One region of the Streptomyces sp. NPDC098101 genome, then DNA from elsewhere that is predicted to be linked to it. Evidence: riboswitches for the same ligand, from Rfam matches in the RefSeq annotation. Region 1 holds a riboswitch; each other region holds the start of a gene.

Region 1 (2,177 bases):
CTGGACGCTCCGGCCGCGGTCGAGTACGGCCTGGTGGACCATGTGATCACGCGCCGGCGCGACGCGGTGCGGTGAGCGGGCCGTGGTCCCCGAACCGCCCCCGCTGCCCGCCCTGACGCGGGCCGAGGGCGAACTCGTCGACGCGTACCTCGCGGTGGTCGACCTCCTGGGGAAGATCAATCCATCCAGAACTACGCATACCTATGGGGCACTGAGGGCGGCTCAGGCCCTGGTGGGGCGCGCGGAGGCGCTGCGCGAGGCCCTGGCGCTCATGCACGCGCGGGGCGAGAGCGAGGTCCACGTGGACACCCTGGCGCGCGCCCTGCGGGTGTTGGACGGGGAGCGGCGGGCCGGCCGGGTCACGCTCCCCCGGACATGACGGAGTTGACATTCCGGCATGTCGTGTCGAGGGCCGGACGGCCGACAGCCGCGCCGGAAGCACTCGTCCGTTCGGTGGAGTCGACGAGTCGACATATGGCTCGGGCGAGTTGCGCACCGGGGGTACACATCTGGCGGAATCGGGCGTTCCTTTGCTGGTGCGGGGCTCGCCGGTCAAACCTCCGCGATCACGAAAGCATCCTGTCCACCCGAATGGATCAGTCGTGAGGACTCTCACATATCGCTGTTTCCACTCGGATTTCGACCAGGCTGTGGGGCAAGATCCCTGCCGACGACAAGCCCCCGCCATCCGAGGCGGGGCGGTCCGGGCGGACGCCGAGTCCTGCCGCTGTCCCGGACGTCTGGTCGACAGGATTGGATCGGCAGGAGTGGAGGACCCGAGCAGTACGGGCCGTACGCGCTGTTTCCGCAGCGGGGCCGGCCCTTGGGGTGAAGCCGCAGCCGCGGCCGGGCATCTTCGCCTGCCCGAACCCGACAGGTCATCCTTCACAGGCGGCTGACGAAGGGTTGCGCATGACTGCGCAGATGCACGTCCCGTCCCTGCTGTCCCGGGCCGGAGCCGTCTCGGCTCTCACCCTCGCCGCCGTCGGCGGCACGCTGCTCGCACCGGGCGCGGCACCGGAGGCCCAGGCGGCCACCACACACGCGAACAAGGCGCTGAGCATCGCCGCGTCCAAGAAGGGCGCGCCCTACCGCTACGGGGCCGTCGGCCCCTCCCGGTTCGACTGCTCGGGCCTGACGCTCTACGCGTACAAGAAGGCGGGCAAGTCGCTGCCCCGCACCGCGCAGCAGCAGTACAACAAGACCCGGCACGTCTCCGCCGGGAGCAGGCAGAAGGGGGACCTGGTCTTCTTCCACTCCGGCGGGAAGGTCTACCACGTGGGCATCTACGCCGGGAGCAACAAGATCTGGCACTCGCCCAAGACCGGCTCCTGGGTGAAGCTCGACAAGATCTGGTCCTCGAAGGTCTACTACGGACGCGTCCGGTGACCCCGCCCGGGCGCTGACCGGGCGCCTCGAGACGGACCGGGGGGTGCGGTGGCGCCGCCGCACCCGAACCGCCGTCGCACCCGCACCGCCTTCGCACCCGGGCCGCCGCCGGACGGGCTAACAGCCCACCGGAGCGGCCGCCTTCCACGGCAGGGTGACGCCCACCGTCTTGCCGCCGTCCTCGGTCGGGGTCACCGAGAGGCGGCCGCCGGACTCCGCCGCCAGGGAACGGATGATGGCCATGCCGCGGCCGTTGTCCTGCTGGACCGCCGCGGGGAGGCGGCGGGGGCGGCGGGGATGGCTGTCCGTGACGCCGACGTGGAGCTGTTCCCCGTGCTCCAGGCGGACGCCGACCGTGAAGGAGGGCGACTGGCCGAAGGTGTGCAGGACGGCGTTGGTGGCCAGCTCCGACACCACCAGACGGACCGCGTCCGCCCGGTCGGAGGAGTCGTCGAGACCCCAGGCGGTGAGCACCTCCGCGACGTACCGCCGGGCGGCGGGGACCGAGGCGGGCTCGCTCGGCAGGGTGACGGATGCTTCCTGATGGTCTGCCATGGCGACTCTGTCCCTTTCCCGCCGGGGCCGCTGCCCCGGATCGCACTGCGCGTCAGAGTCCCACCGATGCTGCCGCGCCCCACCCGGTTCCACCAGGCTGTGGCCCCGTCTGTCGCCCGAAGCGGTGAACCGTACGAACCGTGAACGCCCCGGCCCGGCCCTCAGGCGGCGGGCGCGGTCCGCAGGACCGTCTCCACCGCCCGGGCGATCTGCGCGTCCGTCAGGTCGGCGCG
Region 2 (2,177 bases), on a different contig from region 1:
GCCGCGCAGCACCTTGAGGTGGGCGTCGGTGCGCCGCTGCGCGGCCCGCGCGGCCCCCAGCGGTTCGAGCAGGGCCCGCATGTCGAGCAGGTCGGCCGCCTCCTGCTCGGTGGGCTCGGCGACGTGCGCGCCCGCGTGGCGGCGGGTGAGGACGAAGCCCTCGGACTCCAGGGTGCGCAGCGCCTCGCGGACCGGGACGCGGGAGACCCCGTACCGGCGGGCGAGCTGCTCCTCGGTCAGCCGGCTGCCCCGCTCGAAGACGCCGGAGACGATGTCGTCCCGGATCGCCGTGCATACCGAGTGCGCGGGAATGCGCATGTGTCCGACCTCCGCCTTGGTCCGCGCGAGACAATTCGAGCGGCGCCTGTTCTGCGCCTGATCCGCGACTCTATTGCAGCACGCCGGAATTTCCGATGCCCCCATGGAATCCATGACGGCCTTTTGGCCCACGGCAGGACGACGAAAAGCCCCGGCTCAGTACGAGCCGGGGCTTTTGCGACGCGGAGGGCCCCCGGTGGTCAGGGGCGCGTGGGACGCCGGGTCAGACGGCGACGCCGCGGGCGCGGAGGTAGGAGACCGGGTTGATGTCCGAGCCGTAGTCGGCGCTCGTACGGGCCTCGAAGTGGAGGTGCGGTCCGGTCGAGTTGCCGGTCGAGCCCGAGACGCCGATCTGCTGGCCCGGCTCGACGGTCTGGCCGACGTACACCCCGATGGAGGAGAGGTGACCGTACTGGGTGTACGTGCCGTCGTTCATCCGGATCACGATGTTGTTGCCGTACGCGCCGCCCCAGCCGGCCTCGACGACGGTGCCGGAGCCGACGGAGACGACCCGGCTGCCGTAGGCGGCGTGGAAGTCGACGCCGGAGTGGCTGCCGGAGGACCAGAGCGAGCCGCCGGTCTGGTAGCCGGTGGAGACGTACGAGCCGGCGACGGGGAGCTGGAAGGAGTTCAGGCGGCGGCGCTCGGCCTCGCGGGCGGCGCGGGCCCGCTCCTCGCGGATCTCCTTGGCGCGGGCCTCGGCCTTGCGCTTCGCCTCGGCCTTGGCCTTCTCCTCGACGACGGCCTCGAAGGCCTGCCGGTCCTGGGCGTCGGCCTGGGCGTTGAGCCGGTCGACGAGGGAGTCCTCGGTGATCACCTGGGTGAGACCGGTGTCCTCGGGGGAGCGGTTGTCCGTGTCGGCGGCGAGCGCCGGGGAGGCCAGGGTTCCGATGACGCCGGTGGTGGCGAGCGTCGCCACGCCGGCGATGCCCGCGCCGCGGCGCGCCATCCGGCTCGACCCACGATGCTTCCCGGTGGCACGGGTGAACGCCATGAAGACGTTGTTCCTTTCCTTCCTTCTCGCCTACCGGGTTAGCTGACGGGTTCGGAGCAGGAAGGTCTCCTACGGGCCCCTCCGTACGGGACGAAGGCGTCCGATTCACCCCAGGGACTGCGTGCGGGTCCCCGGCTCCCCAGGCTCGCGCCTGACGGGGACTCGGCGATGACTGTCCGGTGCCGCGGGCGCGGCGGGTGCAACTGGCGAACAGCCGGACCGACGGTATGCGGAGCCCCAGTCGATCACCAACCGAACACGGCCTTTTGTAAGACATGCCACAGGGCAGATGATCACCCTTGCCGTCAATACGGACAATTCACCGGGTGGTTCGCCGGTCGGGCCGCCGGGACCCCTCTCGTACGGGTGCGCGGAGGACCCCGACGTGACGGCTCGTCGGGGTCCTCCGTCCGCCCCGGCCGGTGGCGCCGCGCCTCCGGCCGGACGGGGCCGATCAGCCGCTGACGACGGTGACTTCACCGATCCCGAGCGCCCGCACCGGCTCCGCGATCTGCGCCGCGTCGCCCACCAGGACCGTGACGAGCCGGTCCACCGGGAAGGCGCTGACCACGGCCGCGGTCGCCTCGACGGTGCCGGTCTCGGCCAGGCGCGCGTACAGCTGGGCCTGGAAGTCGTCCGGGAGGTGCTGCTCGACCTGGTCGGCGAGCGTCCCGGCGACCGAGGCGGCCGTCTCGTACTTGAGCGGCGCCACCCCCACCAGGTTCTGCACGGCCGTCTCCCGCTCGGCGTCCGTGAGCCCCTCGGCGGCCAGGGTGCGCAGCACCTTCCACAGGTCGTCCAGGGCCGGGCCCGTGTTGGGGGTGTCGACGGAGCCGCTGATGGCGAGCATCGCGGCGCCGTTCCC
Region 3 (2,177 bases), on a different contig from region 1:
CGTACGCGCCCAGCCCCGACCTGGCCAGCCGCGCCCAGCAGATCGCGGTGGCCGAGAGGGCCCTCGCCAAGGGCAGCGACGCCTGGGCCACCTGCGCGCCGATCGCCGGTCTGACGAACGACGGGAAGCCCACCGGGGTGGACCCGGGTCCGGCCACCGCTCCGGCGCCCTCCGTGGCGCCCGTCCCCGAGTCGAGCTGGAACTCCGGCTCGCCGGCCGCCTCCCCGACCGCGCCGTCCACCGGGACGCCGAAGGCCTCCGTCCCGACGACCGCTCCCGCCGCGCCGTCCGCGCCGGCCGGATCGACGGCTCCCGCCACCCCGGCGGACCCGACCGCGCCGACCGCCCCCGCCACGCCGTCCGCGCCCTCCGGGTCGACGGGGGCGACGGACCCGGCGGACCCGACGCTCCCGGCCGATCCGTCCGACCCGACGGCCCCGGTCGCCCCCGACGGCTCCGTGACGCCCGGCGTCCCGGGCGACGAGGGCACGCCGTCCGCGCCCGGCACAGGCAAGCACCGGGGCGACGCCGCCCCGGAGGAAACCGACAAGCCGGACAGCTCCACCGAATCCGGTAGACATGCCTCGGGCAAGGACAAGCTTGCCGAAGAGCCCGTCTCGGCCCCAATTGCTGACGAAGCGAAGAATTCGGACGCAACGGACAGTCAGGGCTCTTCGGGTGAATACACCGTGCGTCCGGGTGACAGCCTTTCGGACATCGCCCAGGCGAACGAACTGCCCGGAGGGTGGACCGCCCTCTACGACGCCAACAAGCGGACCGTGGGCACCGATCCGGACCTCATCCTCCCTGGTCAGAACCTCGACCTGACGAAGGGTTCGGTCTCGGCGGAGGGGTAGTTCGCGGGCTTATGTCCGGTTCCGGGTGAGTGAGACATGGGTCTCTTTGCCCCAACTGGCCCACAGCGCCCGCAAACTCCGCTTCCGTCACTCCTCACCTGCGCAAACAGTCCCCTCCGAAGGGCAAGAAGAGGCGAAATTCGTCGTATGAGCCTCTTTGAACTTCGGAGGGTTCTGTGTCTACGGTCATCACCGCTCGCCACCGCGGGCCCCGTCGACCGAAACGCCGAATCCTGCCGTCGGCCGATGGGAACAGTCGTCGCGCAAGCGCCGTAGGCAGGAGCGGGGGACCCAAGGTAAGTGCCGGCCCCGGCCGTCGAGACAGACGGCCGACGACCGGCTTGGGGTGAAGCCGCGTGCTAGGACACGCGGCCGGGCAACTCTTCGGCCCGAACCCGACAGCTCACCTCGCAGGCGTCGGTGAGGAGAATTCCCATGCTGTTTTCCGTCAAGGGCAAACACCGCCGTCCCTCCAAGGCCACCCAGCTCGCCGCGCTCGTCGGCGTCACCGGCATCGCCGTCGCCGCCCCGCTGATGACCGCGGGCACCGCCTCGGCCGCCACGTCCTCCGAGTGGGACCGCGTCGCCCAGTGCGAGTCCGGCGGCAACTGGTCCATCAACACCGGCAACGGCTACTACGGCGGCCTGCAGTTCTCGGCCTCCACCTGGGCCGCGTACGGCGGCACCGCCTACGCCTCCACCGCCGACCAGGCGTCGAAGTCCCAGCAGATCGCCATCGCCGAGAAGGTCCTCGCGGGCCAGGGCAAGGGCGCCTGGCCGAGCTGCGGCGTGGGCCTCTCCGGCGCCTCGTACGACGGCGGCGCCGCCGAGAGCGCTCCGCAGCAGGAGCAGCCGAAGCAGCAGCAGCCGAAGCAGGAGCGGAAGGCCGAGCAGCCGACCACCCGCAGCGAGCAGCGCCAGGCCCCGAAGAAGGAGCGGCAGGCCGCCCCCGAGGCCGCCAAGAAGACCGTCACCACCCCGACCGGCAAGACGGTCAAGAAGGGCGACGGCGAGTACAAGGTCGTGGCCGGCGACACCCTCAGCAAGATCGCCGACGCCCAGGGCGTCAAGGGCGGCTGGGCCGAGCTCTTCGAGCTCAACAAGGACGTCGTCGAGAACGCCGACCTGATCTACCCGGGCCAGCAGCTCCACCTGAAGTGAGCCCGGCGGGTCGCGTGAGTCCGGCGGCTCACGCGCCCCCGACGACCCTCCCGCGGTGACCACCCCGGTCCGGCGCGCCCTTCCCCCGTGCGCGCCGGACCGGGGTTCCCCTTATTGAGGGGCCGTACAGAGGGGGCCGCGACCGCCTCAGGAGCCCGC
Region 4 (2,177 bases), on a different contig from region 1:
GGTCCGGCAGTACGGCTCCGATCCGGCCGGGGAGGCGGCGCTCGACGGGGGCCGGCGCCGGGAGCGCGTCGAGCGCCTCGGCCACGAGCCGGTCCACCGGCACGCTCAGCAGGTCCCGCCAGTCCCGCACCTCCCCCGACGACGGCCCGGGGGCGGGTGCGAGCGGTTCGGAGGTGGGCGCGAGCGGTTCGGGGGCGGTCCAGTCGGTGACGATCCGCTGCCAGACGGCGCTCTCGTAGAGGGCGGCGGCCTCGCGGTCGAGGGTGTCGGGGGTGTCGGGGGTGAGCTGGGGGGCGGCGGGGGGCATCGGGCGGCTCCTGGGTCGGTCGCTCCATCCTTCGAGAAGAATGTCGGCTTTGCGCGCTTTGCACTTGAGCGACACCGGATGCCACCCAAGACGCCCCATCGACCCCGAAAACCCCACCCGACAGTTTTTCGCCCTATTTCCCCATCAACGGAATTACATCGCATATTCGGACATAACCCACCGGGTGACGCGACTCACTCCGCACGGACCGCCGCACGGCGCCGACCTCTCCCACCCCGTACCGCACAAGGAAGTTCGACACCTTTTCGGGCCGGCCGATCTTGAATTCCCCGAATTCGGTGATCCTTTTACACGTGCCGCCGCTCTGATCCTCTTGTTATTCGCCGCATTACTGGCCTACGGTCACCCCCATTCGAGCGGAACGCCTAATCCTGCCACCGCTCGGAAACCTCCCTTTTCACCCGACGGCAGGAGCGGGGGACCCACGAATACGCCGGTCCGGTGATCCGGAACGGCTCGGGGTGCAGCCGCGTGCGCGCGGCCGGACATCTCCCGTCCGAACCCGACAGCTCACCTCGTAGGCGCCGGAGAGGAATCCGTCATGCCTGCACACGGTAAGCACCGCCGCCCCCGCCGCAGCCACGTCTCCCGTGGTCTCGCCCTGGTCGGCACCGGTGGAGCCGCGCTGTCCCTGCCCCTGATCGCCCCCGCCACGGCCGGTGCCGCGCCCGCCGCCGGCGCCCCGGAGATCGCCGCCAAGACCTTCGCCGCTCCCGCTGCCCCGGCCGCCGCCAAGGCCCCGGCCGCCCCGGCGACCGCGCGCACGTACACCGTCGTGAGCGGCGACTCGCTTTCCCTGATCGCCCACAAGAAGGGAATTCAGGGAGGCTGGAAGAGCCTTTACCGCGCCAACCAGAGCGCCGTGGGTGACAATCCGTCACTCATCCACCCCGGTCTGGAACTGACGATTCATCGGGGTTCCGCCAAGGCCGTCCCCTCTCAGGCGAAGACGCAGGAGAAGACGGAGCGAAAGGCCGAGCGGAAGGCGGATCGGAAGGCCACCGCGAAGGCGGAGAAGTCCGCCACGACCGACCGGGCGAGCCGCTCCGAGCGCCGCGCGACCGCTCCGGCCGCCGGCGCCGCCACCGGAGCCTCCGCCGCCGCCCCGGCCGCTGCCGCCGCCCCGGCCGCCGCTCCGGTCGCCGCCACCCAGTACGCCGACAACCTCGACGGCTGGATCCGGCAGTCGCTGGACATCATGGCCCAGCACGGCATCCCCGGTTCCTACGAGGGCATCCACCGCAACATCATGCGCGAGTCCTCCGGAAACCCGCAGGCCATCAACAACTGGGACATCAACGCCGTCAACGGCACCCCCTCGAAGGGCCTCCTCCAGGTCATCGAGCCGACCTTCCTGGCCTACCACGTGCCCGGTACGTCGATGGACCTGTACGACCCGGTCGCCAACATCACCGCCGCCTGCAACTACGCGGCCGACCGCTACGGCTCCATCGACAACGTCAACGGGGCGTACTGACCGTCGTCAACGGGGCACATCGGTGCCCCGACGCCGGAAGTGCCCGGTGAACCAGGAGGTGGCGAGCTCCGCCACCTCCTCCAGGGCACCGGGCTCCTCGAAGAGGTGGCCGGCCCCCTCCACCACGGCCAGCCGGTTCTCGCAGCGCAGCAGCGCCCCGGCCCGCCGGTTGAGGTCCAGGACCAGCGGGTCGTCGCCGCCCACCACCAGGAGGGTCGGGGCCCGCACCCCGGCCAGGCGGTCGGCCGCGAGGTCCGGCCTGCCGCCGCGCGAGACGACGGCGGCGACGGGGGACGCGGGGTCGCCCGCCGCCCACAGCGCGGCCGCCGCTCCCGTACTCGCGCCGAAGTAGCCGAGCGGGAGCCCCGCGAC

The links. A riboswitch is a leader RNA that binds a small molecule or an ion and turns the genes downstream of it on or off. The one in region 1 is predicted to bind cyclic di-AMP.
Positions count from the first base shown of each region.
Region 2: another riboswitch for cyclic di-AMP. It lies ahead of ACIQVI_RS29550 (M23 family metallopeptidase); the one in region 1 lies ahead of ACIQVI_RS22230 (C40 family peptidase).
Region 3: another riboswitch for cyclic di-AMP. It lies ahead of ACIQVI_RS27980 (transglycosylase family protein); the one in region 1 lies ahead of ACIQVI_RS22230 (C40 family peptidase).
Region 4: another riboswitch for cyclic di-AMP. It lies ahead of ACIQVI_RS06305 (transglycosylase SLT domain-containing protein); the one in region 1 lies ahead of ACIQVI_RS22230 (C40 family peptidase).

Region 1 is NZ_JBIWAS010000004.1:868,888-871,064, forward strand. It holds gene ACIQVI_RS22220 (ATP-dependent Clp protease proteolytic subunit) at 1-75, shown strand, start outside; gene ACIQVI_RS22225 (hypothetical protein) at 83-379, shown strand; cyclic di-AMP (ydaO/yuaA leader) riboswitch at 779-909, shown strand; gene ACIQVI_RS22230 (C40 family peptidase) at 913-1,389, shown strand; gene ACIQVI_RS22235 (ATP-binding protein) at 1,507-1,944, opposite strand; gene ACIQVI_RS22240 (8-amino-7-oxononanoate synthase) at 2,106-2,177, opposite strand, start outside.
Region 2 is NZ_JBIWAS010000008.1:105,084-107,260, forward strand. It holds gene ACIQVI_RS29545 (GntR family transcriptional regulator) at 1-318, opposite strand, end outside; gene ACIQVI_RS29550 (M23 family metallopeptidase) at 542-1,312, opposite strand; cyclic di-AMP (ydaO/yuaA leader) riboswitch at 1,325-1,490, opposite strand; gene ACIQVI_RS29555 (pitrilysin family protein) at 1,767-2,177, opposite strand, start outside.
Region 3 is NZ_JBIWAS010000007.1:92,854-95,030, reverse strand. It holds gene ACIQVI_RS27985 (transglycosylase family protein) at 1-857, shown strand, start outside; cyclic di-AMP (ydaO/yuaA leader) riboswitch at 1,072-1,289, shown strand; gene ACIQVI_RS27980 (transglycosylase family protein) at 1,293-2,018, shown strand.
Region 4 is NZ_JBIWAS010000001.1:1,518,759-1,520,935, reverse strand. It holds gene ACIQVI_RS06310 (hypothetical protein) at 1-307, opposite strand, end outside; cyclic di-AMP (ydaO/yuaA leader) riboswitch at 681-865, shown strand; gene ACIQVI_RS06305 (transglycosylase SLT domain-containing protein) at 870-1,805, shown strand; gene ACIQVI_RS06300 (phosphoribosyltransferase family protein) at 1,812-2,177, opposite strand, start outside.